4 regions of the Paenibacillus sp. FSL H8-0315 genome follow, and region 1 is predicted to be linked to each of the others. Evidence: riboswitches for the same ligand, from Rfam matches in the RefSeq annotation. Region 1 holds a riboswitch; each other region holds the start of a gene.
What was found. Region 1 has a riboswitch for thiamine pyrophosphate ahead of thiC (phosphomethylpyrimidine synthase ThiC). Riboswitches for the same ligand answer to the same signal wherever they lie in the genome.
Positions count from the first base shown of each region.

Region 2: another riboswitch for thiamine pyrophosphate. It lies ahead of MHB56_RS16595 (ABC transporter substrate-binding protein); the one in region 1 lies ahead of thiC (phosphomethylpyrimidine synthase ThiC).
Region 3: another riboswitch for thiamine pyrophosphate. It lies ahead of MHB56_RS26770 (ABC transporter ATP-binding protein); the one in region 1 lies ahead of thiC (phosphomethylpyrimidine synthase ThiC).
Region 4: another riboswitch for thiamine pyrophosphate. It lies ahead of MHB56_RS23680 (thiamine phosphate synthase); the one in region 1 lies ahead of thiC (phosphomethylpyrimidine synthase ThiC).

Region 1 is NZ_JBBOTA010000001.1:2,576,883-2,585,080, reverse strand. Features, by position in the region: gene MHB56_RS11110 (beta-galactosidase) at 25-2,076, shown strand; TPP riboswitch at 2,148-2,257, shown strand; gene thiC (phosphomethylpyrimidine synthase ThiC) at 2,360-4,102, shown strand; gene MHB56_RS11100 (phosphotransferase) at 4,188-5,174, shown strand; gene MHB56_RS11095 (alpha-amylase family glycosyl hydrolase) at 5,428-8,198, shown strand, end outside.
Region 2 is NZ_JBBOTA010000001.1:3,801,013-3,809,210, reverse strand. Features, by position in the region: gene MHB56_RS16600 (hypothetical protein) at 1-411, shown strand, start outside; TPP riboswitch at 570-680, shown strand; gene MHB56_RS16595 (ABC transporter substrate-binding protein) at 842-1,891, shown strand; gene MHB56_RS16590 (thiamine-binding protein) at 1,970-2,263, shown strand; gene MHB56_RS16585 (ABC transporter permease) at 2,260-3,021, shown strand; gene MHB56_RS16580 (ABC transporter ATP-binding protein) at 3,056-3,889, shown strand; gene MHB56_RS16575 (hypothetical protein) at 4,171-4,407, shown strand; gene MHB56_RS16570 (WecB/TagA/CpsF family glycosyltransferase) at 5,117-5,866, opposite strand; gene MHB56_RS16565 (nucleotidyltransferase domain-containing protein) at 6,101-6,982, opposite strand; gene MHB56_RS16560 (YncE family protein) at 7,168-8,198, shown strand, end outside.
Region 3 is NZ_JBBOTA010000001.1:6,158,491-6,166,688, reverse strand. Features, by position in the region: gene MHB56_RS26800 (TIGR00266 family protein) at 1-392, shown strand, start outside; gene MHB56_RS26795 (Fur family transcriptional regulator) at 466-945, opposite strand; gene MHB56_RS26790 (S-layer homology domain-containing protein) at 1,264-1,920, shown strand; gene MHB56_RS26785 (amino acid ABC transporter ATP-binding protein) at 2,016-2,768, opposite strand; gene MHB56_RS26780 (amino acid ABC transporter permease) at 2,782-3,450, opposite strand; gene MHB56_RS26775 (amino acid ABC transporter substrate-binding protein) at 3,504-4,340, opposite strand; TPP riboswitch at 4,563-4,666, shown strand; gene MHB56_RS26770 (ABC transporter ATP-binding protein) at 4,865-5,560, shown strand; gene MHB56_RS26765 (ABC transporter permease) at 5,541-6,317, shown strand; gene MHB56_RS26760 (ABC transporter substrate-binding protein) at 6,314-7,351, shown strand; gene thiM (hydroxyethylthiazole kinase) at 7,393-8,187, shown strand.
Region 4 is NZ_JBBOTA010000001.1:5,473,610-5,481,807, reverse strand. Features, by position in the region: gene MHB56_RS23705 (fumarate hydratase) at 1-691, opposite strand, end outside; gene yfbR (5'-deoxynucleotidase) at 794-1,399, shown strand; gene thiH (2-iminoacetate synthase ThiH) at 1,481-2,596, opposite strand; gene MHB56_RS23690 (thiazole synthase) at 2,630-3,397, opposite strand; gene thiS (sulfur carrier protein ThiS) at 3,453-3,656, opposite strand; gene MHB56_RS23680 (thiamine phosphate synthase) at 3,695-4,300, opposite strand; TPP riboswitch at 4,414-4,515, opposite strand; gene MHB56_RS23675 (SDR family oxidoreductase) at 4,603-5,475, opposite strand; gene MHB56_RS23670 (GDSL-type esterase/lipase family protein) at 5,713-7,824, opposite strand; gene MHB56_RS23665 (AraC family transcriptional regulator) at 8,019-8,198, shown strand, end outside.

The DNA.
Region 1 (8,198 bases):
ATTTTTAATACTTTGGAGGTAATGATGAAGAAACCTGTCGCAACTGAAAAATTCGAGCTTGGCGTCTGTTATTATCCGGAGCACTGGCCAGAAAACATGTGGGAGGACGATTATCGCCGGATGCGTGAACTCGGCTTTACGATCATTCGGATGGGGGAGTTTGCTTGGTCTATTTTTGAACCGGCAGAAGGGCAGTTTCAGTTCGGGCTCTTTGATCGGGCGATTGATCTAGCACATAAATATGGTCTTCAGGTTGTACTTGGTACTCCGACGGCCACGCCTCCAGCTTGGTTGACTGATAAGTATCCCGAAGTTTTAAATGTAACCTACGAAGGTGTTACACTTCAGCATGGCATGCGCCGTCATTATAATTACAGCAGTCCTAAATACCGGGAACTGTGTGCACGTATTGCAGAACAAATGGCTGAACATTACGGCAATCATCCGGGTGTAGTTGGCTGGCAAATTGATAATGAGCTCAACTGTGAGATCAGTGAATTTTATTCGGAGAGTGACCATAAGGCTTTCCGGGAATGGCTACAGCAGAAATATGTTACACTTGAGCATTTGAACGAGGCTTGGGGAGCTGTTTTTTGGAATCAAAGCTATAGTGACTGGTCTCAGGTCTATCTTCCACGTCCGACTCCAGTACCGAAGCAACCCAATCCTCATCAGGCATTGGATGAAAAACGGTTTATTTCGGACAATACAATTTCTTTTGCCAAAAACCAAGCGGATATCATCCGTAAACTTGCCCCTAAGCAGTGGGTAACCACGAACGGTCTGTTCGGGCATCTCGATAGCCATGAAATGACGGATGAACTGTTGGATTTCTTCAGCTATGATTCCTATCCTCAGTTCTCTACTATTTTTTATGACCCGAATGAGCGGAATCCGCTGAATGATAGAGGCTGGGGACTGTCGTTATCTGTTGTTCGTTCGATATCCCCGAATTTCTGCATTATGGAGCAGCAGTCGGGCCCGGGTGGCTGGGTGAACCGGATGGATATGCCTTCTCCAAAGCCCGGGCAGATGCGGTTATGGACTTATCAGTCGATCGCTCATGGAGCAGATATGGTGTTATATTTCCGCTGGCGGACAGCTACGATGGGCAATGAAATTTATTGGCATGGAATCAATGACTATCATAATCAGCCTAACCGGAGAGTGCGGGAAGCGGGGCAGATCGGTCAGGAGCTGGCAGCAGCAGGTCATGCGTTTGTCGGTACTCGTAATCAGGCTAACATTGCTATTGTTCGTGATTATGACAATGAGTGGGATGGAGAATACGATGTTTGGCATGGCCCGTTTATGTGGAAGAGCAATAAGGAGTGGTACAAGGCGCTTCAGCAGAAGCATATCCCGAATGACGTACTCTATTTACGCAAAAAAACAACGCTGGAGGAGCTTGCAAGGTACGACGTGCTTATCTATCCTCACCCAGCGATTATGACAGATGAGACAGCAGCACTGCTGGATGAATATGTTCAGCAAGGCGGCAAACTGATCTTCGGCTGTAGAACCGGCTATAAGGATGAGCGCGGTCAATGTAATATGCGTCCTTTCCCAGGTGCTGCTAAGGATCTATGCGGGATCACAGTTGAAGAATTCACAATGGTTAAGGGCAGTCGTCAGCCAACAACAATTAGCTGGTCAGGCGCGGCCGAAGTCGTTACGGGAGCAGATGACTTTAATGATATTCTCAAAATAGAGGAAGCTTCGGTTGAAGTGATGGCGGTTTACGCCTCTGATTATTATGCAGGAAAACCGGCGGTATCTAGAAATCGTCGCGGCAAGGGTGAGGTTTGGTATTACGGAGCCGTATTTAATGAACAGGCAGCGGCTGAGATCATAAATTTAATTGATCTACAATCGCCAGCAGATTGGCTGGAGCTCCCAGAAGAGGTAGAACTGCAAGTCCGTACCGGAGCTTCTTCCAGTTATGCTTTTTTGCTTAATTATAGTGAGACTCCTGTCACGATCCATCTTCATGAGACCAAAACAGATTTACTGAGCGGCACAACATTGTCGGGTGAGGTGCTTCTGGAAGGATTTGGGGTACTGGTGTTAAACTAACGTATACATTGATCTCACATTTGAGTAGATTTGGATAATTCTCTCTTTTCGGTTATACTTTGAAGTAGCAATTATATAGTCACGGGAGCTTGGTGGGACCAGGCTGAGAGGATAGTTATAACTATCGACCGTCAAACCTGATCTGGATAATGCCAGCGGAGGAAATGGAGCTCTATTTCTATTTGTCTACTCTAAGGCCGCATCTTATACAGATGTGGCCTTTTCTATGTGTGGGGAGTAGACCGTCTCCGCTTGATCAAATCACCTTATAGGAGGAATTGAGATGACAAGCGAATTGAACAACGATCCAATCAATCTATCAGCTTTTCCAGCAAGTCAAAAAGTGTATGTAAAGGGTTCACGGCCTGATATACAGGTGCCTATGCGGGAGATCTCACTTAGTCCAACTGCGGGTATAGACGGCGAAGAGGAGAATGCCCCAATTCATGTCTATGACACAAGCGGGGCTTACACGGATGCTAATATTCATACTGATATTCGTCAGGGGTTAGAGCCCAATCGTCTAAGCTGGATTGAGGAACGAGGGGATGCGGAAGCGTACGAAGGAAGAACCGTGAAGCCTGAAGATAACGGGAATGCAACGGGAAAAGCTGTGGCGGAAGTGTTTCCAGCGCTCCATAGAAAACCTTTGCGAGCGAAAAAGGGGCGTAATGTCTCTCAAATGCATTATGCACGCAAAGGGATTATTAGTTCGGAAATGGAATACGTTGCGATTCGTGAGAATGTGGCACCGGAATTTGTAAGAGATGAAGTAGCCCGCGGCCGCGCCATCATCCCATCGAATATCAATCATCCAGAGAGTGAACCGATGATTATTGGACGCAATTTTTTAGTGAAGATCAATGCCAATATAGGAAATTCCGCAGTATCCTCATCCATAGAGGAAGAGGTAGAGAAGATGAGATGGGCCACCCGCTGGGGTGCAGATAATATAATGGATCTCTCCACAGGTAAAAACATCCATACGACACGCGAGTGGATCATCCGTAATTCTCCTGTTCCTATTGGCACGGTGCCTATCTATCAAGCGTTGGAAAAAGTGAATGGGAAAGCGGAAGATTTAACGTGGGAAGTGTACCGTGATACGCTCATTGAGCAAGCGGAGCAAGGGGTTGATTATTTTACCATTCATGCGGGGGTTCTGCTTCGTTATATCCCGTTGACGGCACAACGTATGACTGGCATTGTTTCAAGAGGTGGTTCCATTATGGCGGCATGGTGTCTTGCGCATCATCAAGAGAACTTTTTATATACACATTTTGAAGAGATATGTGAAATCATGAAGCTGTACGATGTTTCTTTTTCCCTAGGCGATGGATTACGTCCGGGTTCGATTGCTGATGCGAATGATGAAGCACAATTTGCCGAGTTAGAGACGTTAGGTGAATTAACAGCTATAGCTTGGAGTCATGATGTACAGGTGATGGTAGAGGGTCCAGGACATGTGCCGATGCACTTGATTAAAGAGAATATGGATAAGCAAATTGAAACCTGTAACGAAGCCCCTTTTTATACATTAGGTCCACTGACTACAGATATTGCGCCTGGTTATGATCATATTACCTCTGCTATAGGTGCAGCGATGATTGGTTGGTTCGGTACAGCAATGTTGTGTTACGTAACTCCGAAGGAGCATCTTGGCCTGCCTAATAAGGAAGATGTACGTGTAGGGGTCATTACTTATAAAATAGCGGCTCATGCCGCAGATTTGGCGAAAGGGCATAAAGGAGCACAAGACCGGGATAATGCTCTTTCGAAAGCCCGTTTTGAATTTCGTTGGCGTGATCAATTTCATTTATCGTTAGATCCTGAGCGAGCGCTAGAATATCATGATGAGACATTGCCTGCGGAAGGCGCTAAAACAGCTCATTTTTGTTCCATGTGCGGGCCGAAATTTTGCAGTATGAAGATCTCTCATAATATCCGTAATACGACGAGAATTGAATCAGGAATGCAAGAGAAGGCGCAAGAGTTTCTCCAAGGCGGGAGCCTCATTTATAGATAACTTTTTCTGCTAAAAAGAAATATCTAAAAGAAGTCGTCATTGGCGGCTTCTTCTTTTATACTTTGAATAGATAGGAGTTGATGAAATGGAAGCGATGCGTTCAGAGGAAGCCATTTTAGAGGATTTAAGTAATAGTTTCTATCATTTTTTTGGATTGAAAGTCCTTCATGCTACCCCAATAAAACGTGGCTGGTTAAATCTTAAGTGGAAAATCACAACGGAATCAGGACCATTTCTACTTAAACAATACAACAAAAAAAGATATAAATTGTATAACCCAGAAGAACTGAGCTTCGCCTTTTCTCAACAGAAAAGATTGTATCTACAGGGACTCCCATGTCCCGAATTGTTGGCTTATAACCATAAAGTTTTACTGGAATCAGATATGGGAGAGACGTTTATGGTTATGGAATATTGTGAAGGGCGTGTCATAGAGCCGGGTAAAATTAACATCCTTCAAATGTTTGATTTGGGTCGTGCCACAGGTAAAATGCATCGTTTATTAAATGATGGGACCCTTAGTTTGAAAAGAACCCCACAATTTATTCCCCAAAGCCCTGAGGAACGTTTAGAACATTGGAATGTACTCCTACAACAATCAAAGGAAATGGGCAAAACTTCACTCATCACTGACCTAGAGATACAACTGAGAGCGACTGAAGAAATAGATCCGGAAATATTCGAAGGACTTGAAGCTGGATGGGCACATCGTGATTTATGGGTTGATAATCTTTTATTTCAAGATAGTCAATTGTCTGCAATTCTAGATTTTGATCGGTTCAAATATGATTATCCGCAGCTTGATGTTGCACGTGCAGTGATGTCATGTGCTTTAGATGAAGATTTAGATGGAGCACTAGCTTCAGCATTTATTGACGGATATCGTGAGGAACGAACGGTGGAGCAGGGGTATTTAACAAAATCATTGCAGTTGTTGTGGTATATGGAAAGCCCGTGGTGGATTAATGCCGCGATGGACAAACATAGTGTACCTCCAAAACGTTTTGCAAAAGAAATGAATTGGCTGGCTAAGAACCTGAACAATTTACCTGCTATCTTAGGGAACTTATAGTGAAAACGATTGAATTATAGCCTAAAAGATGCATTGACCAGCAAAAGTTTGGCGCCTATAATCTTAACAAGGAAAATTCATCAGATATTGAACCGTTTGTAAACGCATACAATGAGTTTTTTCCTTATTAATCATTGAAGGAGGAGATTAAAACTATTAAGTATTTCTTTTTTTCTCATTTTTGCAAACGTTTGCACATCACGATGGGCTTAAAATCGTAAGCTGCACTTAAAATTATGAGGAGGTTATTTACTTGGTATCCAAACAATCCAGGCGTTATATTTCGTGGTTAATTATTTTTTCACTCATTTTTAGTTTATTTGGTTTATCGGGTGGAGCATCGGCCAGCAATACGGATCATACAGTCACCTATACCAATCCTACAGCGGCAGCTGTGACCTTACATTGGACTACGAATAACTGGGCTAATTCTACGGACACGGTGATGACCAAAAATGGAACCACGTTCATCGCCAACCTCAATGTTCAGGAAGGCGCCACCCTAATTTATTGTTATCACATCACGGCTCCAACGGATAGTTGGGACAATAACGGCGGGAAGAACTGGACGGTTGTTATTCCGGTCGCCGGAAAATACGAATCAGAGAGTGCATCCCTATCTGGTGGTGCAAAAGTAAATACGAATCACACCGGATATTCGGGCACTGGTTTTGTTGATGGATATACAACTACAGGAGCAGCCACCACTTTTAACGTCCAGGCTTCCGCAGCAGGGTCCTATAACGCCACGCTTCACTATGCTAATGCATCCGGCAGTGCTAAAAAAGTGTCCATTTATGTCAATGGAATAAAGGTTACACAGACAACATTAGCCAACCTGACCAACTGGGATACATGGGCAGACCAAACAGAAACACTCTCCTTACAGGCAGGAAATAACACGCTTGCTTATAAATATGACTCGGATGATAGCGGGAATATTAATATCGACTATGTGACCCTTTCGGCCGGAGCTACACCAACACCAACGATAACTCCTACCCCAACAGTGACGCCAACACCTACCATAACACCCACACCAACGCCAACACCTACCATAACACCCACACCAACGCCAACACCTACCGTAACTCCTACACCAACGCCAACACCTACCGTAACTCCTACACCAACGCCAACAGTGACGCCAACACCTACACCTACTTCAGCGGGGCTAACCGTTCACTTTAAGAAACCAGCAAGCTGGAATGCAGCGATCCGCATCCATTACTGGAATCTGAATCCGGCAACCGTTCCGACTAGTGGAGCGTGGCCGGGAATACTGATGAAATCGGACGGGAACGATTGGTATAGCTATACTGTTCCAAATGCTACAGGGGCAAGCCTGATCTTTAATGACGGCAATGGCAAACAGACGGCTGACTTATCTCGCAGCGTAAAAGAGGGCTGGTATAACTCAGATAACGTATGGTATGACGCCAATCCAGACGTTCCTAAGGTTCCGGTGATAACCGTCTCTCCTGTGCCCAAAACCTATGATTCTGCCCAAACGGTGACCCTATCCAGTACAAATAGCGGCGATAAAATTTATTATACGACCGACGGATCAACACCTACGACAACCTCAACGTTGTATACGACTCCAATCCAAGTACCTTCTTCTTTGACTATCAAAGCATTCGGCGTTAACTCTATAGGGCAAGCGGGTAATGTAGGCTCTTTTGCTTATGTGATTGATCTGAATGCCGATTTGCAAGCTCCGATTATCACTGCGAATCTGCCTGTTGGGAATTCGAGCTCAGCGGTTTCCGTATCTTTTAATATAAAAGACAACAAGGCGGCAACAACCACAGCATATTACACAGATAATGGTACGGAACCAACAACGAGTTCAAAAGTCTATATTTCAGGCAATGCACTGACATCTCTTACCGGACCGTCTATCTTGATTAATAAGACGACAACCTTAAAATTCCTTGTGATCGATGGTGCCGGAAATGAAACTAAACAGAGTTTTGTTTATAACATTGGTAATAAGGGCGATTTTCGTGAAGATACGATTTATTTTGTAATCACTTCCCGGTTTTATGATGGTGATTCGAGTAACAATGAGCATGCATGGGAGGATGCCAAGGCAGGAAATCCGGACTCTGATCCAGCTTGGCGAGGGGATTTCAAAGGACTGATTCAAAAGCTCGATTACATTAAAGCCTTAGGATTCAGTGCCATCTGGATTACACCTGTGGTGCAGAATGCCAGCGGTTATGATTATCATGGGTACCATGCAATAAATTTTGCAAAAGTAGATCCAAGATATGAATCCGCAGGGGCATCTTATCAGGATTTGATCAATGCAGCACACGCTAGAGGGATAAAGGTTATTCAAGATATTGTCGTCAATCATACCGGTAATTTTGGAGAAGAAAATCTGTTCCCGATGTTCAAAAAAGATCCAACGGCGGCGGACACCGTGAGTAACATGCTCAAAATTACGGATAAGCTGCCAGCTAACTATGATTCCATGACCCCGGATCAGCAATATCAGGCAAGACTTGCCTTAATGAAGACTGCGGAGACTAACAATAATATTTACCATACGGAAAAAAGTCTTTCTTGGGAGTCTTACACCGTCCAGACAGGACAGATTGCGGGAGACTGTGTGGACTTAAACACAGAGAATCCTCTAGTGAATCAGTATCTAATCGACAGCTATAATCAATATATTGATATGGGTGTGGATGCTTTCCGGGTCGATACTGTAAAGCATGTAAGCCGGTATATTTTTAACAAATATTTTGTGCCGGCATGGAAAACAAGAGGGGGCTCAGACTTCTTTGTCTTTGGGGAAGTGGCTACTCGGTACAGAGATGTGTGGAACAGTGGAATTCCGGCGATATCAACACCATTTTATACTTGGAAAAGCTCAAAACCCTATCCAGGTGACGGTCAAAATGACTACGCTTCCAACAAGCTATCGGTGGAACAAGAGTGGGCAGATAACTCTACTACAGCAGGACAACCTACCTCGAACAATGCTTTTTTAACAGGAAATACTTATCATAC
Region 2 (8,198 bases), 1.2 Mb from region 1:
AAGTTCTCGGCAAAGTTCTACTTCTTGGAGTTGATTTCCCAGTCGCAGGGCCGGGAGATATTTCTTCAGCTGCGTAAAGTATACGGAAACGACGCTTTGTTCGAGGAAGTGAAAGAAACCTTAAATGACCTGTTTCAGTATCAGGATAAGTTTCAATCCAAGCGACGGGATAATCTGCTGATGATTCTTACTGTATTTACGGTAGTAAGCGGGATTTACGGCATGAATCAGGTCATTGACGATCTGGATGGAAAGATTCAATGGAGTAAAATGATTGGTTATTCTCCCTTTGAATTTCTTGCCCTCTTCGTGATCATGAGCGGGATTCTGATCAGCGTTGTCCTCACGCTAGGGGCGCTGGTTAGTGAGCTTAAACGGCGTCACCGCAAGAAATATAAAGATCTAGACTAGCAAAAAAGAAACTACTGGATTGGAAAAATTCAGGAGTGCACTACTAGACATTCCGAGTACAGCCGTCTATAATACACCGTATGCGAGAAATATAAGATATAAAGTATGGGTACAAAACTTATACTTACTTATATTGCACATAGAAATACCCGTTAACTTCATAGAACCAGGGGTGCTGGAATTGGCCGGCTGAGATTGTATCCCACAAGATACTGACCCTTATACCTGATCTGGATAATGCCAGCGTAGGAATCGCCAATTGGTTCTGGTCCCTGTGACCTTAACTAACCTTGCGCCAAGCCAGCGTCCCGATCACTCGGGGCGCTTTTTTTGTAAGATCACTAAAAGATGTAGAAAAACGTACATACTACACTTTACGGTTCATGTTGTGAAGACGGGATTCTTGTAACCTTAAAGGAGAGAAGAAGACATGCACCTCAAAAAAGCACTTACGTTGTGCCTCACCTGTGTACTCATTCTTGCCATTGCCGGATGCGGAAGCAACAATGGGAATACAGCCGGAAACAAAGCAAATGCTACTGATCCAACTGCTGCGGCTGGGACGGATGCTCCAAAAGAGCTCACCAAAGTTAAAGTCGCACTCGACTGGACACCGAACACGAATCATACCGGTCTATACGTAGCTAAGGATCTTGGTTACTACGCTGAAGAAGGTTTGGACGTCGAGATCGTTCAGCCAGGCGCAGCGGGTTCTGATACTATGGTTACTTCTGGCGAAGCCGCATTTGGCATCAGCGCCCAAGAAGGATTAACACTAGCCCGTCTACAAGGCGTACCCCTTGTCTCGATAGCAGCTATTATTCAGCATAATACGTCGGGATTCGCTGCTCCAGTAGATCGCAATATTAAATCACCAAAGGATTTTGAAGGTAAAACCTACGGAGGCTGGGGCTCACCGGCCGAAGAAGCAGCCATGAAAGCTATCATGGATCCTGAAGGTGGCGATGTAAAAAAGGTGAAGCTGATCAGTATCGGTGAAGCTGATTATTTTACCGCCGTCAAACGTGACATTGATTTCGCCTGGATTTTCTACGCTTGGACTGGTGTTGAGGCTGAGTTGCGTGGCGAGCCATTGGATATGCTGTACTTAAAGGATTATGCGCCACAGCTCGATTATTACACGCCTGTGCTGACGACGAGTGAGAAGCAAATTGCAGATCATCCTGATCTGGTGAAGGCCTTCATGAAAGCCACATCAAAAGGTTATCAATATGCCATTGATCATCCGGAAGAGGCTGCCGGTATGTTATCGAAGGCCGTTCCTGACCTGGACGCCGACCTTGTCCTAGCTAGCCAAAAATGGCTTAGCCCAAAATACAAGGACGATGCTGCCCGCTGGGGCGAGCAAAAAACCGAGGTCTGGCAGAATTATGGCGACTGGATGTACGATCTGAAGTTGCTGGATAAACCGCTGGATGCTGCTAGTGCATTCAGTAATGATTTTTTACCGGCGGAGTAAACAACAATTGTAATGAATTACTTCGTTATCAAAGTTGGCTTTTTGAACTTACCTTATAAAATGAGAGGATTGATTATTGTGGCTAACACCCTACTAAGCATTCAAGTAATTCCAAAAACTCCGAACAATGAGGATTCCATCCCATACGTAGATAAAGCGATTGAGGTCATTCAGAAATCCGGTGTTAAACATCAAGTGAATCCGCTGGAAACCACAATGGAAGGTGAGCTTAGCGAGCTGCTGGAGGTTGTGCGTCAGATGCAGGAGGCGTTGATCGAAGCAGGCAGTCCAAGCGTAATTTCGCAGATCAAAATCGCTCATAATCCTAACGGAATCAGCATGGATAAATTGACGGAGAAATATCGGCCGTGAGATCGACCTGGAAGCTAATATGGCCGCCCCTTGTGGCGGTCGTCTTCTTTTTAACCGTATGGCAGCTATCTGTATCTGTATTTCATATTGAATCCTGGATTCTGCCGAGTCCTGCTGATATTGCTCGTGAATCCACCAGTAACGCTTCTGGTCTTTGGGCTCATACGATGGCTACGCTGCGGCTCACTTTAATTGGTTTTCCCATTGGTACGGGGGTAGGCCTGATCGTTGCTTTGCTTTTGCATCTTTTGCCTTGGGCTAGACGGGCTTTTTATCCACTTATTATTCTGAGTCAAAATGTTCCCTCCATCGCGCTCGGACCCCTGCTCATTATCTGGTTCGGCTTTGGTCTTTTGCCCAAAATCGTGCTGATTACACTAGTATGTTTCTTCCCGGTAGCTGTCGCTGCGATGGGCGGTCTGGCCCAAAGTGATCAGGTCATGATGAATTATATGAAAATGGCTGGCGCAAGCAAGTGGCAAATTTTCACCAAGCTGGAGCTGCCCTCTTCTATCCCGGCACTATTTTCCGGCGTAAAAATATCTGCTACTTATGCGGTTATGGGCGCCGTGGTCGCTGAATGGATTGGCGCGGATAAAGGTATTGGCTATTATATGCTTCTGCAGAAATCCGCATATCGTACGGATCGGATGTTTGTTGCTATTGTTATTATTGTACTTTTAAGTCTTGTACTCTTTGCTATTATTGCATTGCTGGAAAAATGGCTGGTTCGCTGGAAGCCGCGCCGTAACTCATAGAAAGGAAGATGCCTGTATGTCTCAAGCGACGCAAATGCAACACAGAACAACAGAAGTCATAAGCTCTCCTGAAGCTCATACCGTGGCACCCGCCCTTGAAGTGAGCGGCATCTCCAAATCTTTTTCCCATCGTCGCCGTGAGACGAACGTTCTGAATAATGTCTCTCTCAAGGTAGAGCAACAAGAGTTCGTTTCGATCGTTGGTCCTTCCGGCTGCGGAAAAAGCACCTTATTCCATATGATTGGCGGCCTTGTGAAACCCGATGCAGGCACGATCCGCATGAACGGTAAGGTCGTTACAGGTCAACGCGGTGAAATTAGTTATATGCCGCAGCAGCCTGCGCTTTTTCCTTGGCGTACGATTGAGGATAATGTGCTGCTTGCTGGGGAGATCAAGGGCGCACTGCGGGATGGAGCCCGCGAGGAAGCGCGCCAGTGGCTTGCCAAGGTTGGGTTAAGCGGGTTCGAACATGCTTATCCGCATATGCTGTCTGGCGGGATGCAGCAGCGTGCAGCTTTTCTCAGAGCATTGCTCGCTCCGCAGGAGCTAATGTTGCTGGATGAACCTTTCAGTGCACTGGATGCACTAACTCGCAGTGAAATGCAGCGCTGGCTACTTGAGCTGTGGGAAGAGAATCGCCGCTCTGTGCTGTTCATCACTCACAACATCGAAGAAGCGTTGCTGCTCTCTAATCGTATCTATGTATTTTCCGGCCGCCCCGGCTCCATTCTGCATACAGTCGATGTGCCGTTTCCGCGGCCACGCCGTGATGAGATTACGGACTCTCCCGAGTTCCTTAAGCTCAAACGCCAGTTGTCACAGTGGATGCGAGAGGAACAAGCTAAAAATAGGCAGCCGCTAGCTTAATCGCTAAGCTCTGTAAACTGATATCGCTGGTATAGCGGTGTCAGTTTTTTTATTTTGCAGCGATAAACTCCTACCCTATTTTCAATTAACGCGGATGTATCTGCTCAATTAAACAAATTTCACTCATCATAATAGGGATCACATTAAATGTGTGGCGAAAACCGACTCCCTGTTGGTAATGGATAGTAACCGGGCGGGCTGGGGACATTTACGGGATTTATACCGTTGATTCACTTCGTCGGGCCGGATTTGGCTCATTCTGCGGGATTTATACCGTTGATTTGCTTCGTCGGGCCGGTTTCGGCTCATTCTACGGGATTTATACCGTTGATTTGCTGCTTCAGGCCGGATTTGGCTCATTCTGCGGGATTTATACCGTTGATTCACTTCGTCGGGCCGGATTTGGCTCATTCTGCGGGATTTATACCGTTAATTCACTTCGTCGGGCCGGATTTGGCTCATTCTGCGGGATTTATACCGTTGATTTGCTTCGTCGGGCTGTATTGCACCCGATCTAGGGCATTTTTGCCCTTGTTTTGCCACTTCGGGCTGAAATGCAACGATTCAAGGGCATTTTTGCCTTTCTTTTGCCTCTTCGGGCTGTATTGCACCGATTCTAGGGCATTTTTGCCTTTCTTTTGCCTCTTCGGGCTGTATTGCACCGATTCTAGGGCATTTTTGCCTTTCTTTTGCCACTTCGGGTTGAATTGCACCCGATCTAGGGCATTTTTGCCTTTCTTTTGCCCCTTAGGGCTGTATTGCGCCCGATCTAGGGCATTTTTGCCTTTCTTTTGCCTCTTCGGGCGGAATTCCAGTGACTCAGGGGCATTTTTGCCCTTATTGTTCCTCTTTAGCTTATAGTTTGAATTAAATACGAGACTATGGCATCAACCAGAATCGGTGTTGTTTATTATTATTAATTTGTTTAAAGGTCACAGCTATAGTCGCACTTACATCCTACTCACCACTCTTACACATACTCCCACTACTCACTTTTGCTCCCATTCCTTACCTCAATCCCACTACTTACTCTTACTCTTACTCTTACTCTACTCCTACTCCTACTCCTACTCCTACTCCTACTCCTACTCCTAGTCCTTACCTCAATCTCACTACTCACTCTTGCTCATACTCCTCACCTTACTCCCACTAATCTCTCTTACTCTTCCCCCTCCTCCTCTCCCACCAACCGAACCTAAAAAAGGCCCCATAAACGAGGCCTTTTCTTCATTTCCTAATCATAGCTCGGAACACGAATTTGGGCAGCACTGCCTGTCTGCGCCATCGCGACTTTTGTCCCTTCGCAACGGGAGCGAACAAAAGTCGATGCAACCACTCCAGATTGAGTTTTTTCCATAGCGCTGGTGCAGGAGTAACTTTTCCCGCTATTACATCCAAGCTGCCCCCCACGCCAAAAACAACTTTTACCTGCGTAAGCTCCTGTTTGTGCTTATATACCCATTTGTCAGAGTATGGCGCACCCATCGCAACGATCAGGAAATCTGGCTGTGCGCGCTGTATTTCTGCTACAATGGCAGGCTCCTCTTCCTTGGTAAGAAAACCATTATGTCTTCCTGCAATCTTCACATTCGGATATAACTCCGTGATCTTTTCGACCGCTTTACAGCTGGTAAGCTCATCTGTTCCCAAGAAATAAAAACTCCATCCCAAGCTATTTCCTTGCTCCAAAAGCTCAAGAAGCAGCTCATATCCAGTTACCCTCTCAGCAATAGGATCGCCTTTTCTTTTTGATGCCATCACAATGCCAATCCCGTCAGGAGTGATTAGATCCGCTTCTTGAAGTATGGTTCGTAGCAGCTCGTCCGATTGACTTGTTATCGTAATTTCCGGGTTAGCCGTGATCAAATGGAAAAGTTTCGATTCCCCAGATTGAATATGTTTTGTTAGATGAAGTGTTGTCTCATGTAGTGTTAGTTTTGAAAAGGGAACTCCTAATATTGAAACTGTCCCGTCCATATAATCACCTCTCACTAAAATTCCACTTCAATATACCTTACCATAATCAAGAGGAGGAAGGGGAGTCATTTAAGTTACTTAATCACTACAGCCAGCTAGCCACTCACCCAAATACTTATAGCCACTTCAACCATCCGACCATTCCACCACTCCGACCATCCCAGCCACTACAGCCATCCCCAGCAACCCCGCCACCACAGCTACTCTACTCACCCAAACACCCTATAGCTCCACTCACTCCTCCATAAACTTCCACCACTCTACTAACCAAGATTCATCGATCCCCCGCATGCGGAATTCCTCTACAAGTATCTTCCGGAATCGTTTTTCCATTTTGACAAAGTTATTATCCTCCTGGTACATAGGGGCAAAGGATTCATCATCTCTAATAAAACTCCAAAAATCGCCCGCACACTCCAAAATCTTTCGGCCGACAGTCGTTTGTTTGGCTACAGGTACCAGCCATTTGTCATAGGGGTAGGGGTGACCTTCAATAGTAATGGCACAGCGTAATGCTTCTTTATAAAGAGAAACCGCTAAAAATAAAATAGGAAAGGCGTCGCCACGCACTACCGGATTATCTAAGCTTTTGGCATAACTTCTTAACTGTATGTATGAATTCTTACGAAATCTCATTAGGACTTCAGGTTGGAGGGGCACATAGGCATCAAAAAGTGACTTTACATCCAATCGGTCATAGTAGATATATGAAATAGAAGCATTCCACAGCCATTCCATATTTCCGCTCATTAACGCCGCTTTAATTTCTGATATTTTATGCAGTGTGTAATGTCCGGACTTGCCGCTGGGAAGTCGTAAATCCATAAAAAAACTACTTTGCTCCGGGATCAGCCCCGCTTGCTCGAACCGATGATTAATGCTGCTATAATACTCATCCTGACAAATAATGATTACATCCACATCCGACTGCTCATCCACCACACCAAGTGCGGTCGATCCATCAAGGAGAATACTTACCCGCTGACTCTCCTCTTTCATTAACGGATGATTTAGAATTTCTTGTGTGATATACTGCCCAATTTCCTCTAATAATTCGCTATGAACCTGCGTCTTATCAGGTGTTAATAAAATATCCGACAACACTGATTTCACCATCTCAACCCCAACCTCCAATCAATCTCAATTTCTCAAAAAATAAAACGCCTACACCTAACCTAATATTTGGATAATGGAGTACCATTCTACACTCCTAATATATATCTTGCAAGGATAAATGAAGTACCCTTTTGCCTAAGCCTAAATATAATGAAGTATCTATTTACTTGGAAAGGGGTAAAAGCATGGCGCAGCCAAAAGTGATTGCTACAGTCCGCTCTGCCGGACCGATCGGAGATATAAAAGTAAATGTCGTCACGAATCGAGTATACTTTGTAAACCCAGACACCGAGGCTGGAACTATCGGGGTATTGGAGGGCAGAACTAATCGCATTATCGCTCGGATCCCTGTAGGAAGACTGCCGTCTCAGCTCGGAATCAACCCCCAAACCAACCGGATTTATGTACCTAACTTCCGTGACGAAAACGTATCTGTCATAAACGGGCGGACAAACCAGGTAATCAAAACTGTCAAAGTAGGCCGATTCCCAGACAATATCGGAGTAAATGTTCGAACCAATCTGATTTATGTAACTAGCGCATTCGGAACCCTATTCGTCATAGACGGGAAAACAAATCAGGTCCGTAAAAAGATTGAAATCGGTGGACGCCCCTCCAGAATTGTTATCAATGAGCTTACCAACCGTGTCTATGTGACCAATACAGTAAATGATAGCGTCACCGTCATTAACGGAACTACACAGGCGATCATTGCGACAATAAAAGTCGGAAGTAACCCCGTGATAGCGCCAGCACTTAATAAAATTACCAATCGTATTTATGTCGCTAATAACTTGAGCCGGTTTTTTTCTGTGATCAATGGCCGAACCAATAAATTGTTGCGTAATGTACAGCTGGGACGTTTGCAAAGTGAGGTCGTTATAAATCCGCTGACGAATCGTATTTATGTCTCAAGTGCACAAGTGGAGGGTAAGGGCAGGCTGTTTGTCATAGATGGGCGCAACAACAAAATTATAACCACAAAGGTGTTGCCTACCTCCTCCAACACGATTATCAACCCGAATACAAATCATTTATTTGTTGGTAATTTTGATAAGAATCATATGTCCGTTTATAACGCCACCACGTTTAAACGGCTCGCAAGATTCTCCTCCGTATCAGGCAGCACTGTGCTAAACCCGCTCACAAATAGAATTTATGTAGGTGGAAACGACTCCATAACGGTCATTCAAGATGGACCAAGACTCACTCAGAG
Region 3 (8,198 bases), 3.6 Mb from region 1:
TAGTTCAAAAAGACGGATTTCTCGCCGGAACTGAAGGCATTCAAGTAAATACCAAAATGCAGAATTTAACCAGAGGGCTCTTCTCCGGTGAAGGCTTCTTCATTGTAGAAATCAGTGGCAGAGGAACGGTGTTCCTGTCTTCCTTCGGTGCTATCCATGCAATAAATTTAGGACCTGGTGAAGAAATGATTATCGATAACGGACACCTCGTAGCATGGCCAGACTATATGGACTACAAGGTGGAAAAGGCAGCCTCTGGCTGGCTTAACAGCATAACTAGTGGTGAAGCACTTGTCTGCCGCTTCCGTGGAGAAGGTGTAATTCTCGTTCAGAGCCGTAACCCTGGCAGTTTCGGAACGTGGATCAAATCCTTTGTACCTACTCGAAGCTAGACTTCCTAGAACGCAGTAATCAAAAAAGACACAGGCTTAGAGAAAGCCTGTGTCTTTAGGTTAGAAAGCAATCTTACGAGACTGCTTTATCTGCTTCTGCTTTTGCTTTTTTGCAGCCAGTACGTTTACATGTTCCATAAGTACCCTTGAAATCAAGGCGGTGATCCGTGACGTTAAAGCCATATTCACGTTCCACTCTTCTCTCCAGCTCCACAAGCCAGTCGTCCTTAATTTCCTCCAACCGACCGCATACGCTGCATATCAAATGATGATGCATATGCGAATGATCGTTCCCGCGCAAATCGTAACGGGCAACTCCGTCTCCGAAGTTCATCTTCTCTACAATGTGTAGCTCACATAAAAGCTCAAGTGTACGGTATACCGTTGCCAGGCCCAGATGTGGATAGCTGTTCTTAACAAGCATATATACTTCTTCTACGCTTAAATGATCCTTCTCATTGTCGAGCAGAACGTTCACTATAGCTTCACGCTGAGGCGTTAATTTATATTTTTGCGCCGCAAACAATTGACTGATATTTGATATTTGATCCATTTGGTCTCCTACCTTCCCGGAACGATTTAACATCCGTACCCTCTGAGACGCTCCTATTTATGCAGTTAAGACAAACCATAAATAGTAATCGTTACGATATAATCATAACAAAATTAACCACGAATGAAAAGAGCCTGACATCATTATATCATTTCATGCCACTTATCCAAAGTACTACACCCCAATCTGGCCTATATTTCTATTAAAATCTACTTTTTCGTGAAATAATACAGATTAGACCGCAACCTTTCCATAATTTACAACGTTAAAGGAGTGACAAAGGCTAAGGAGCCTATCCATACAACGAGGTGAAAAGACATGAACATGAAAAAAAGCACACTAGCAGCGATCACAACCGTAGCCATTTTCTCCTTTTCTTTGGGTGGTCAGATGTTTGCAGCTGGGAACACCTTTAAGGATATTGATAACATAAACGGCAAAGAAAAAATCATTTCTTTAAAAAATCAAGGGTTAATTAAAGGTGTCAGCGAATCTCAATTTCTCCCTGGCTCTAAGGTAACTACAGCCCAAGGGATTCAGTTTATCTCCGGCGGTCTTCAGCTCAGCCTCGCAGCCATTGACTTTAACAAAGCTCCTGTTGCCAGCGGCTTGTTCACAAAAGTAAAAGACAAAGCCTGGTACGCTGAAGCCTTCATCAATGCTTATTACAATCAAGTTAAGCTTCCAAAAGACATTGATCCTAGCCTAATTATGACCAAAGAGCAATTCACTAACTATCTAGTGCAAGCGATCGAAGGCGTTGGTAATCTGCCGATGATCAATATCGTTCCAGTAGATATCGCCGATGAAGCGTCATTGACCCCTGCGTATCAAGGCAGTATTCAGCGCTCCCTGAAATACAAGATCAATACTCTAGACGCTAACGGAAAGTTTAATCCAAAAAGCGAACTCACCCGTGCCGAAGCAGCGATTATGCTTTACAACGCTTTGGAGTTCCTGAAAACTGGAGGATAAGCCAAATTTCAGTTACTCTTCTCATTTGAATAATCTACACACGAAAAAGCAGCTCCGGATGATTCCCGAGCTGCTTTTTCATATATATTGTCTTTCTACTCTTCTTCACCATTCAGTCTATTCAGAAATTGCAGAGCCCGGGGATTCTTCGGATGCTCCAGCACTTCTTGCGGCGTTCCTTGCTCTAAGATATGACCGCCATCCATCAAAATGATCCGGTCCGCTACATCGGCGGCAAATTTCATCTCGTGGGTCACAATCACCATAGTCATACCTTCTGCTGCTAATTGTTTGATGACCTTAAGCACTTCCCCTACCAGCTCGGGGTCGAGCGCCGAAGTGGGCTCATCAAACAACAGCACTTCTGGATCTACTGCCATAGCCCGGGCGATGGCCACTCTCTGCTGCTGTCCTCCTGACAGCTGATGTGGATAGTTATCAGCTTTATCAGCCAAACCCACCTTAGCCAGCAGTTGAAGGCCCCGCTTACGCGCTTCTTCCTTGGTTCGTTTCAAGACAGTTACCTGTCCCTCCATCACATTGCCTAGCGCAGTCATATGCGGAAATAAATTATACGATTGAAAGACCATCCCTGTTTTCTGCCGAAGAGCTAATACGGAATTCTGAGGAATTTTCTTATGATCTGTAAAATTGATGGTGATATCCCCGAGTGACAGGCTGCCTTGATCCGGGATTTCCAACAGATTAAAACAGCGCAGCAGTGTAGTTTTTCCGGAGCCGGATGGCCCAATAATGACAAGTACCTTTCCATGCTCCATTTTCAGATCAATACCCTTTAACACTTGGAGTGCGCCGAAGGATTTATGCAAATTAATGATTTCAATCACAAGTATCTCTCCTTTAGGTCGCAGAGTAACGATCGAGTCGTTTCTCCAAGTAATTTTGCAGCGCCGACAGCACAGAACAGAACACTAAATAAAACAATCCTGCTTCGGAGTATACCAGCAGAGGCTCATAAGTGGTAGAGGCTACCTGCTGAGCAGTTCTAAACATCTCCGTATAGGTGATGATCGCTGCAAGCGATGTATCTTTGACCAAGCTAATAAAAGAATTGGATAACGGCGGTACAGAAACGCGTGCAGCTTGTGGCAGAATTACGCGGCGCAGAGCCTGCCCACGAGTCATCCCGACTGAGAAGGCAGCTTCCCACTGGCCTTTATGTATCGACAGGATAGCAGCGCGTACGATTTCCGATGAGTAAGCCCCTACGCTAAGGGTAAATCCAATGGTGGCGGCAATGAAAGGGTCGAGTACAATACCAACAGCCGGCAAACCATAAAATATAATAAATAGCTGCACTAACAACGGGGTTCCCCGAATGACCCATACATAAAAACGGGCGATTAGCTTCGGAATTACCCACGGTGAAAGACGTGCCAACGCGGTTAGGATCGCCAAAATCAATCCAAGCACAAAGGAAAGTAGCGCCAACGGAATGGTAAAAGCCACCCCGGCTTTAAGCAGGGGTAGCAGTGTATCTAAGAAAATTTGTATTTTGCGGTCATCCATTATTCAGACATCCTTTTTAGCTTCTAGGCTTAATTAGCCTTGCTAGCCTTGTATTATTTTGAAACGTCAGCTCCAAAGTATTTCTCGGAAATTTTCAAGTACGTTCCATCACTTTTCATCTCTTTAATCGCATCACTGACCGCATTCACCAGCTCATCATTGCCTTTCAGGAATACCGCGGCACTTTGTGAGCCTTCAGGAATCTCATCAACCACTTTAATTTTTGCATCTGGTTTTTGTTTTTTCAGATCCAGATAAGACAAGCCATCATTCACAGTTGCATCAATACGTCCCGAAGTCAGCAGGTCCATCGCTTGATTGAAACCGTCCGTAGCTACGATTTCAGCACCGTTCTCACGAGCGATGTCGGATAAGTTACTGGTCAGGGATTGTCCGGCTTTTTTACCCTTTAGATCAGCAAAGGTCTTAATATCCTCATTGTTTTCGCTCACGATCAATACTGCCTTGGATACAATATAGGGTTCAGAGAAATCATATTTCACTTTGCGATCTTCGTTAATGGAAACTTCATTAAAAATGACATCAAACCGTTTCGCATCCATCCCAGCAAAAATACCATCCCACTGAGTTTCAAAAAATTCAGCTTCAACACCTAAACGTTTGGCTACTTCTTCGGCAATTTCCACGTCAAAACCCGTCAATTTCCCCGCAGTGTCATGATAAGTAAAAGGTGCATAAGTCCCTTCTGTACCTATCCGCAATTTGCCGCTGGCCTTCACAGCCTCCAAACTGTTTTGCGCTGAAGATGCTGCTCCACCATTCGTTCCAGCTGTTGGTTCAGCAGCCGTATTGGTATTCGAATTATTGCCGCAAGCCGCTACAAGGACCACGGTTAACGCCAATATAATAGTTAAACTCCATTTTTTCATTATTAAATCCCCTCTCTCTATCCGGTTTTTTTCCGGTAAATTGAATAGTACACTGCCATCACATGATCGTCAATACTTTTTTCCGATTATGTACATCGGAATTGTAATATTAACTAGATTTCTACTTATATCTTACCCAATCTTGGATTAATCCTTCACTTCTTTCTCTCTTTACTTCTCAGAAAGATATGGTATATTTATAAACAAATTAATATGGACCTGTTATTTCACTAGGGGAGTCGGCCGACTGAGACGGAGCTTCAAGCTCCGGACCCTTGGAACCTGATCTGGATCATACCAGCGGAGGGAAGTGGAGCAGAATTTTCATCAAGCATGTTAAGTGTTATTATGCAGAATGAACTTTTTGACCCATTCATTTCCTCTGGAAATGGATGGGTCTTTATTTGTTTAGGCGCTCCACAAAAATATTAGGAGGTTAGATCATCACGACCATTTTATCTATTCAAGGCCTAACCTACTCTTTTCCGGAAACTGAACAACCCCCTGTATTCGCAAAACTATCCATGGATATCAGGCAAGGGGAATTCGTCTCCGTAGTAGGTGCTAGCGGATGCGGGAAAAGCACATTTTTCAAAACGGTTGCCGGTTTACTCGAACCTACTCATGGAAAAATAAAACTCCCTACGCTCCCCTCAACCGCTAGTCGTTTAGGTCAGATCGCTTATATGCCTCAGCAGGATTTATTGCTGCCTTGGAGAACAGTGCTCGACAACTGCCTTTTGCCCTGGGAGATCATGCCCAGATTTAGTAAACAGGAAACAATCATTCAGATTCGGGAAATGTTGGCCCGCTTCGGCTTAACAGATGTAGAGAAGGCTTATCCCCATGAACTTTCGGGAGGAATGAAACAGCGAGTCGCATTTCTGCGCACCTTAGTGGCTGGAGGCGGAAGTGGCCTTATGCTGCTGGATGAGCCCTTTGGCGCTCTCGATGCCATGACCAAACGTGAGATACACCGTTGGCTGTTGGAGTTATGGGGTGAACTGAATCAGACGATTATGCTCATCACTCATGATCTGGAAGAAGCACTATTGCTCAGTGATCGAATTTATTTATTATCTGGCGGTGCGCACAGCGAATTACAGGAGATCATTGTCGATCTACCAAAACCAAGACATTATAAGATGAACTATGAACCCCGGTTTATAGCACTACGGGCAGAGTTGGAGCGAAGATTGCATGCAACCTATACCTTTTAAAAAACATCTAGACAACTATGGTCCCTTCCTTCTTCTGGTACTGCTCATTCTTGTAATCTGGGAGTCAGCTGTTCGCCTTCACTTGATTCCAGCCTTTATTCTCCCTGCACCTTCATCTATTGGCATCGCATTGATCGAGCACAGGCAATTATTATTTGGACAGCATTTATTAGCGACGTTGCAGGAGATACTGGTAGGTTTTGTCCTTTCTGTGATTTTTGGTGTATTGCTGGGTATTGGAATGTTCCTGTTTCGCCCCGTAGAAAAGGCCATCTATCCCTTCCTTATCATTAGCCAGACGGTCCCATTAATTGCGCTATCGCCCATTTTTATTATGTGGTTCGGATATTCGCTGTGGAGCAAAGTGGCTGTGGTGTTTTTGACGGCTTTTTTTCCAGTTGTAGTGAGTACATATGATGGACTTCGTACAAGTGGCCAGACTTACAAGGACTTATTATTAACATTTGGTGCAAACCGCTGGCAGCTGCTTGTCAAAACCCAAATTCCACTGGCGTTGCCTGCTTTTTTCTCTGGCTTAAAGCTGTCCATTGTATACTGCGTCATCGGAGCTACTATCGGGGAATGGCTCGGCGGCAGTAAAGGACTCGGTTACTTCAGCCGCAGAATGGCCGGAAATATGCAGAGCGATGAAATGTTCGCGGCTGTATTTCTGCTGTCCGCGCTTGGTGTTGTGCTTTTTCTGGCGATAGCTTTACTCGAACAATTATTTTTAAAGAAAAGAGGATCTAACCAATGAATCATTTAAAATCCCCACAACGAGGACTTATTTCTGTATTTCTAGTATGCACACTTTTGCTCTTAAGCAGCTGCGGGAAGGCAGACAAGCTAAATAACAACTCCCAAACCGGTTCCTCCAATACCGATAATAAGCAGTCACACAAGCTGACGATTATGCTTGATTGGTATCCCAATGCCGTTCATTCCTTTCTATACGCTGCGCAACAGCAAGGATTTTTCCAAGAGGAAGGTTTGGATGTCGAGATCAAAATGCCTGCGGACAGCAATGACGCCCTAAAGCTTGTAGCAGCAAATCAAATTGATCTAGCGCTCAGTTATCAGCCTCAGGTGCTTATGGCACGCGGAGAGAAAATCCCTGTACGTTCGATTGCAGCAATCGTGCGGCATCCACTGAATCATCTGATGGTTCCTCAAGCAGGCAGTATTCATAGTCCCAAAGAGCTCGTGGGAAAACAAATCGGCTATTCCTCCATTCCGCTCTATGAAGCGATGATTCGGACAATGATCCAGAGTGATGGAGGCGATCCTTCATCCGCCAAGCTGATTGATGTAGGTTTTGACCTTATCCCTGCGATCTCTACAGGACAAGTGGACGCAATAATGGGCGGATTCATCAACCATGAACAACTGATCCTTGAAAAAGAGGGACATCCGGTCACCTCGCTTAATCCAACGGATTACGGAGTACCTGACTATTATGAGCTTGTGCTGGTGGCCAGCGAACAAGGATTGCAAAATTCTGAAGCCTACTTTAAAAAATTTCTAAATGCCATAACAAAAGGACAGGAATTTGTGGAGCAGAATCCTGAACAAGCCCTGGATTTACTGATTGCACATGAAGATGCAACTTCACCGCTCGACAAGGAGATTGAGAAAAAAAGTCTTGAAATTCTACTGCCGCTGATGAATGCAGGCGATCAAACTTTTGGTTATCAAGACCCGACATCTTGGGAAAAGGTTCAGCAGTGGTTATCCACCAACGATCTTCTACCAGAAGATATTAAAGCACAAGAAGCTTTTATCAATCTGTAACGTTTAGTTGGTTATTCATTCAAGCTTGAGGAGGAATTATGATGAGTTACTTAGCCAAAGTACGGGAATCCAACCCCTTGATCCACAACATCACTAATATTGTAGTAGCCAATTTCTCAGCCAACGGTCTGTTGGCGCTGGGTGCCTCTCCCTTTATGGCGGATGCCCACGAAGAAGTGATCGACATCGCCGCTATGTCGTCTGCTGTAGTTCTAAATATAGGCACACTCAATGACTACGCCATTCAATCTATGTTGCTCGCTGGTAAATCCGCTAATAAACACGGGGTTCCCCTAGTGCTTGACCCGGTAGGTGCAGGCGCAACTTCTTATCGGACCGCTGTCACTCAAAAGCTAGTGAATGAGATGCAAATCACCGCACTGCGGGGGAATGTAGCTGAAGTCGCTAATGTCATTGGAGAGAGTTGGTCCATTAAAGGGGTGGATGCTGGCGAAGGTGAAGGCGATGTAGTCCTTTTGGCTGAAGCTGCTGCGAGGAAGTTAAGCTGTGTGGTCATCATAACTGGAAAAGACGATGTGATCACGAATGGAAAAAACACTTATATTGCCAGCAACGGTCACCCTATTCTCACGAAAGTTACAGGAACTGGCTGCTTGCTCAGCGCTGTTGTGGGTGCATTTCTCGCGGTAAGTGGAGGTGCCTCGTTGGAGGCCGCAGTGGAAGCCCTCTCCTTCTATGGAGTAGCCGCTGAAATCGCCGCTGAATTAACAACTGGTCAAGGGCCGGGAAGCTTTCAGGTTGAGTTTCTAAATCAACTGACATGGGTCACGCCAGAAGTCTTCCTAGAAAGATCTAGTATCAAACAGCTCAGTTAATGACCCTCAAA
Region 4 (8,198 bases), 2.9 Mb from region 1:
TATAGTCTTCCAGCTTACTAAGGTCTTCTATTGGATTAACATCCTCCACTTTGCGGAACAGCTGCTTCTTAGCCAGCTCGTAGCCAGTCGTACGGTCACCGCCGATACCCACGCCAATAAAACCGGCACTACATCCTTGTCCCTGCGCCTGATATACCGCGTGTAAAATACATTTACGGATTCCGTCAAGATCCCGACCCGCTTTGCCGAGTCCTTCTAATTCTGCCGGGAGACTGTATTGAATATTTTTATTCTCGCAGCCTCCACCCTTCAGAATAAGTCTAACGTCTATTTTATCCTCTTCCCATTGTTCGAAATGAATGACTGGTGTGCCTGCACCCAAGTTATCTCCGCTATTCTCACCTGTTAATGAATCTACAGAATTGGGACGAAGTTTACCATTCTTGGTCGCTCGTACAATGGCATTATGAATATCTTTTTTCATCTCAATCTGATTGATTCCCACAGGGGTGTGAATGATAAATGTAGGCATTCCCGTATCCTGACAGATCGGAGACACTTGCTGCTCAGCCATTCCGATATTTTGCGCAATCGTGGTTAAAGCAAGACCGGACCGGGTAGCCCTGTCTTCCAGCGCGCGACCTTTTGCAACTGCCCGGCGTACATCTCCCGGCAAATTCGTGGAAGTTTCTACGATAAGGTTATAAATACTGTCTTCAAAATGCTGCATCTTCATTCAAGCTCCTCTCGGCAGTTCCAGGTTATCTAAAGTTTGATACAATTAGTATAATAATATCATACCTAGCACCGCATGAAAGGGGTTACTTTAAAATTGAGCTACCATTTTTCTGCCTATCTATATCGTCTTCAGTATATTCAGCGCTGGAGCTTGATGCGCAGCACCGCACCGGAGAACGTCGCTGAGCATTCTTTTCATGTTGCATTGCTCACACATATGCTCTGTTCCATCGGTAATGTTCATTTTGGACGTTCACTAAACGCGGAACGAGCAGCAACCATAGCTCTGTTCCATGATGCCAGCGAAGTGTTCACAGGTGACATCGCCACGCCGGTAAAATACAACAATCCTAGCTTGCTCACCAGCTTCCGCGAAATGGAGAAAGTTGCGGCTGATCGCTTAACTGGAATGATTCCATCAGAGCTGAAAAGCATCTACACTCAGCTTATACGACCGGAAGACAGCCCTCCCGATTCGGAGGACATTCTGCTGCACAGCTATGTGAAAGCCGCTGATCGGCTGGATGCTTATTTGAAATGCGTATGGGAAGTTGCTGCAGGAAACCGAGAATTTGCCGCCGCGAAGGAGCAGACAGCAGCAAAACTTCGTGGGCTTGACCTGCAGGAAGTGGATTATTTTCTGACTCATATGGCACCGAGTTTCGAAATGTCTCTCGATGAGCTCTCTGCCGGAAACTAAACACCCTCTATACAAAAAAAATGGACCTCCGCATGAATCTCGCAGGGGTCCATTAGTGATTAATAATTGATAATACAAGCGTTACGTTGTTGATTCGGTCAGGATATCCCAGTCTTTAAAAATGGGCTGCAAACCCTTCGTATATAGCATTTCCGTAATCTCCTGCACACTACGGCCATCGGATATTTCGAATTGCGGAGTTCCCCCTGCATTAGTGTGACCGCCCACCTCAGTAGTGACCCCGGCTGACATCTTAGTTATTCCTAGATGAATTAAATGATCGCGTAGAGAGGCAGGCTCTCGTGTAGATAAAGTAATGCCCGAACGGGGTAAAAATAACCGGTATGCCAAAATAATCTGCACTAGCGATCGGTCGGTAACATCACACTCCGGGTTAAATTCCCCTAAATAAGGCCGAAACCGCGGAGGTGACAGACTGATCTCGCAATCTGGATACCGATCCTGCAAATAGCGGGCATGCATGGCACTTTGGAATGCTTCTTGCCGCCAATCATACATCCCGAGCAACGTACCAATATTCACAGAACGAAAACCTGCCTGACAGCCGCGTTCAGGTGCATCCAGGCGATTCCGGTAGTTTCTTTTAGGCCCTTTAACATGCAGCTTTCTGTAAGTCTCCTGGTGGTACACCTCTTGGTATAGTGTTAATCCATCCACCCCTGCTTGAAGAAGCTCTTTATATTCTGCAGTTGATAGAGGATTTATCTCAATACTGACAGAGGAAAAAAATTCCCTGAGTACATCTACGCAATCCTTAATATATGAGACAGGATTCTCCCGGCGCGATTCACCAGTCAAAATGAGGATATGCCGCAGACCTGTAGCTGCAATCTTCTCAGCCTCCCTGCGAACCTCCTCCAAGGACAGCTTTTTGCGCGGAAAATCATAAATGGAGCTGAAGCTGCAGTAGGTACAATGATTCACACAAAAATCCGCAAGATACATCGGTGTGAACAGCTGCATCGAATAACCAAAATGTGCACGGGTCAGTCGCTGTGCAGCCAACGCCATCTCCTCTAGCAGCGGCGTTGCTGCCGGAGAGAGCAATGCCAGCAAATCATTTTCGTTCAGCTTGTCTTTTCCAAGCGCCCGCTTAACGTCATCCTCCCGGAACTCCTTCCACAGTTGCTCATAAGGATACTGCTCCAAGCGGGCCAGTGTGTCAAAAAAGCTCATGCTAATCTTCCCTCCTTTCGTGACCTATCAAATTCAGTTCAAAAATCCAGTCAACGGTGACGAAGCAAAAGCAACTTCTTCTACAGGACCGAGTCCTGCCAAATAAGCTTTGCGGCCAGCGGATATCGCCTCGCGGAACGCTTCCGCCATGACGAGCGGATTACGTGCCGTTGCAATAGCCGTATTAAGCAGAACAGCAGCGGCCCCCATCTCCATTGCTTCCGCCGCTTCCGAGGGCTTGCCAATCCCGGCGTCTACAATAATCGGCAAATTCACTTCTTCAATAAGAATACGCACAAGCTCCTTAGTGCGCAGGCCGCGATTCGTCCCGATCGGCGCACCAAGCGGCATCACAGCAGCAGCACCGGCATCTCTCAGACGTAAAGCAGCCGAAAGGTCCGGACTCATATATGGCAATACTACAAAACCCTCCGCTGCTAAAATCTCTGTAGCTCGTATGGTCTCCAGATTATCTGGAAGCAGGTATTTCTGATCATTGATCACTTCGATCTTGACCCAGTTCCCCAGTCCCGCAGCTCTTGCTAATCTTGCAATACGGACTGCCTCTTCCGCTGTACGCGCTCCTGAGGTATTAGGCAGAAGAGTCATGTGGCCGGGAATGTGGTTCATGATATTTTCTGCTCCACCTTGCGGGTCCACTCGGCGAAGCGCTACAGTAATCACCTGAGAACCAGAGCTTGCGATCACTTCGGGGATCAACGTATTCCGGCTATATTTTCCGGTTCCGATAAATAATCTACTGGTTAATTCGATGCCGCCAATATGTAACGGGTCATGCATGAAATTACCTCCCTTTGGTTCGTATAAATTTCTCAAAATTCTATACCGCTCCATCTCAACCCCCACCAACAAAGTGCACCAGTTCCAAACGATCATCCTCGCTCAGAGCAGTACTTTCATAATTCTCCTTACTGACAATTTCTCCATTCAGCTCAATGATCATCAGACGACCCGACCACTCAGGAAGACTGATCAAATCAGCTATAGTTTGAATACCACCAGAACACTCTGCGGATTTCCCGTTAATCAACAGCTTCATTCTGAATCACCCCCTTCGCCCATGCTGTTACCTCCAGGCTATGAATGAACCGCCTTATGAATAGCTTTGGCGGCCTCATAAGGATCATCCGCTCCGCAAATACCGGACATCACAGCAACTCCTGCCGCACCTTTCCTGATGATCTGCGCCGCATTAGCGGGGCTAATTCCGCCAATCGCAATTACAGGAATAGAGCTGGTCTTCACCGTTTCTGCAAGCAGCTCTAACCCACGTGCGGGCAGCCCTAACTTGCTATCCGAGGGAAATACATGACCAAACAAGCAATAATCAGCTCCCTGCTCTGAGGCATTCGCCGCTTCTTCCGGAGAATGAACCGATCTCCCCAGCCGAAGCTGAGGTGCAATTCGCCGGGCTGTAACCGGACTCAGACTGTGCCAAGCCAACTGAACCCCCGCGGCACCAGCTGCCAATGCTACATCTATCCGGTCGTTGATTATCAGTTTGGTAGCGGGCATACCGGCAGCCAACAGCTGCTGTGCCGCAGCGAGCAGTTCGCATGCAGGACATTGCTTATCTCTCAGGTGAATATAATCGACCCATGTCTGCACCGTGACAGCTAGTTCAACAAAATGTCTCAGTTGTAGCTTGCCGTCTGATATTAGATGGATCTCAGCTTGCAACATCACGATCTCCTCTCTCACTTCCCTGTAGGTCAGTAAAAAACAAAAAAACTGCCCCCCGTAAGGAAGGCAGTCAGAATCTGTATATAGACGGCACTACAAATAGCCCGACAACAGAAATTCGTTCTCCACTTCCCTACGCTGGTCTTAACCAGATCAGGTTCAAAGGGTCCGGAAATCCATTCCGTCTCAGCCAATCGGCACCCCTAGTGACATAAATATACAATTTTAAAATGCTAACGTGGTTTATAGTAACATATTTTTTTATTGAAATACACCCATTTATTCACATTAGCTGTACTGATCTAACCGTTTACTACCTCGCCACCATTTACATGAATAACCTGTCCAGTCACATAACTGGAATCGTCAGAGGCCAGATATACATAGGCTGGTGCCAGCTCTTCTGGTTGTCCAGGCCGTTTCATAGGCTGTGTACCTCCAAACTCGCTAACCTGTTTTGCATCAAAGGTAGAGGGAATCAGCGGTGTCCAGATTGGACCTGGTGCAACACCGTTTACCCGTATGCCCTTCTCTGCCAGATTCGTGGACAAGGATCGTGTGAAGCTAAGAATAGCTCCTTTAGTTGATGAATAGTCCAGCAGCTGCGGGCTTCCGCGATAAGCGGTAATTGAAGTTGTATTTATAATTGTAGATCCTGCTTTTAAATGAGGCATAGCTGCTTTTGTTAAATAGAACATCGCAAATATATTCGTACGGAAAGTACGCTCTAGCTGCTCGGAAGTAATATCCTCGATCTTAGCTTGCGGATGTTGCTCTGCCGCGTTATTGATGAGAATATCAAGCTTTCCTAAGCCCTCCACCGTCTGTTTAATAAGATCTTTACAGAATTTCTCGTCACCGATATCACCTGGAATTAGGATACATTTGCGGCCTTCCTGCTCAACCTGACGTTTAGTTTCCTCTGCATCTGAGTGTTCATTAAGATATGAAATGACCACATCAGCGCCTTCTTTAGCAAAAAGCACAGCAACTGCACGCCCAATTCCGCTGTCTCCACCGGTAATTAACGCCGCCTTGTCTTGTAGTTTACCTGCTGCTTTATAATTTGCCGGCTCGTATTTGGGCAGCGGCGTCATTTCACTCTCAATCCCTGGCTGATGATGCTGCTCCTGTGGGGGTAAGGTTTTTGTAGCTTGTTTATTGTTGCCTGACATCTTCCCTATCTCCTCTCGTTAAGCAAATTGATAGTTAACTGATCGTCTTAGGATGGCACAACTATACACGTTTATACGCTGGGTTTATCATTTTCTTAAATCGCTTTACGAATCTTACTTACCACAATGAAAGTACAAATAAACAACCGTGAGAGATACACTGCTGTAAGTGGAGAGGAATTCACTGCATACAAATAGACACAGCATCGCTGCTGTGCCTTGAATTGTTCACCCTGACTATTTTAGAGAAGAAACATGATTTTCTGCATTCACTTCATGTTCCAGCACCCACATAAAGTACAGAGCTTTGGCCGCTTTCTCCCGGGTCACTATAGCTTTAGGTTCTAGTTCTGTCCCATTGACCATTTCGCCTCTGGCAATCCCCACTTCAGATCTAATGAGTCCTAATTCATATGCACTTTTCACTTTTGAAATTAAATAAGGAGAAATGTCCGCTGTATCAACAAGCTGCGTCCAGGATACAAGAGGATAGTACATCGCACCTCTAGCTCCTGGCTCCAGATTCGAATCATAGCCAGGATCTCCTGGCACTACTGCTATGCCGTTATAATCAGTCATGTACTTAGGTTTATTAGCAAACTTTATTTGGTAAACGTCATAGAGAATAGCACCCATCGTTTCACGTGACAGCTTACCTTTCGGATAATAGGCAAGATCTGATCTTTCCACTTTCATTAACTTAGAAATACTGCGTGTGAATTCAGCAACTGTCATCACCGTATCCGGATTAAAATTTCCTTGACGGTCTTTGCCCATTACTCCCAGCTGGATTAATTTCTCAATTTGATTACGGTAATAAGCAGCTTCCCCAGTCGTCGTATCATTCGTTATTTCCGGAAAAATCTTACCCCAGTTCCCTGTTAGTGCCGCATGCTTAACGTTCCCTTTAAGGTAAGCAGTAATGGAGGCAGCAGTAGAATCGCCAGTAGCACCTTTCTCTACAAGCTCCGTAACAATCATCCGCGAAAATTGTTTGGAGAGCGCTTCTTTAAAATGAGTCCCATCGACTTTCTTTGAAGGATGCCCGTTAGCGTAACTTCCGTCATTTGTTTTGCCTGGCGTTTCTCCGGCTTCAATTGACATGAAGAGGGATGTTATTGCTTCTACACCGATCTCGTTATAATATTTCAGACTTTCCGAGTTAAGGTCAATAAGTGTAACTCCAGATTCATCTGCGACCCGTTTAAGAATATCTACAAACTTTCTTGATTTAAAAGAATTTTCATAGATATATCCCGGACTTGCATTCCCTTTAATTCTGGACATTGGGGTTACCAGTACTGGTATCATACCCCGGGCTTGAATCGCAGGGAGATAGACTGCTTTAAGGTAATTTTCATACATTGCTTCTGTCGAACCTCTGCCGTAACGTCTGAACTCATCTGCGCTCTCATCATTGTGTCCGAATTGAATAAACACATAATCCCCAATGCTGCCATTCAGTAAAATGTCGTTCAGTCGACCTTCTGTATAGGCATTTTTAAACGAGCGTCCCCCCATGGAATAGTTAGTTACACTCAATTTATGTTGATTAAACATACTGCCAATAATCTGGCCCCAACCACTCATTGGTGCTTCGTCGAAGGTGTAGGACTTGACCGTAGAATCTCCAAGTATAAATAAATTCGGAAGAGCTCCAACTGCTCTATGCTGAGGCAAAATCGGTTCCAGTATGATCTCCTCAATCCCCACAGCTGTGTTCACTTTGTTCGGTTCGATCTCAATATCTATATGGTCACGGCCGTTTACATACGTATAAGTCCACTCTTTCCCTTTGGCTACAGCCGTATGCTTGACGGGTACAAGCTTTGCAGCGTCCCAATGTCCACTTTTCAACAAGCGGCTGGTCTGCATTCCGGATACTGACACGATCCCATCCTCTGCGTCAGAAGTCGTTTTTACATATACGTTGTAGGTTCCAGGGGGAGCATCCATTCGAAACGCCATTCCGTAGTTGTTATAATTATCTTTCTCAGATTTAGGTTCAGCAAAAAAAATAGGTTCTGTGATGAAAAAACCTGTTCCATCGGATGTAATTGAGTCGGTGTGCACTTCTCTGGCGGGTAAAGCGTTGGTCTCTTGAACAAAACCATAACCTAAAGATGAGTCATACAATTGTGCACCGCGATTAGGATCATACCTAACGGATTGATATCCTGTTTTAACTTGGTTTGTAAAATTGAACTTGTATACGCTTGCAATTTGGGTTGGAGGTTGCCTCTCTGCCCCATCTTTTATAAAGGCTGCCTCTGTTGTACCGTGAGTAAGAGTCAATGAAGCCATTAGTAAAGAAGATAAGATTAGTATATTCCTACACAACTTTCCCACTTCATTACACTTCCTTCCGTTTCTCGAAATACTTCCCTAGGTCCCTCCATTATCCCTGTTCTCTAAAATGATTCAAATGATGATTTCATTCTTTTTTTTGACCTTTTGTAACGAAAACCATGGAATGATCAACGGCTCACACTGCAACACGGTCATATATATAGGTATCCTTGATATAATTAAGAACATCCCTATTGATCCTAAGGAGGAGAACTCCTATCGCTTACAAAGTCAGCTTTCCGAACATTATAAGTACACTGCAGCTGATCGGTGTTCATTATCGTGTAGCAGAACCTGGGTGGACATACCCTGATCATCATCACAAAATCTTCGAACTATTGTATTGCTACGACGGCAACTCCCATCAATATGTA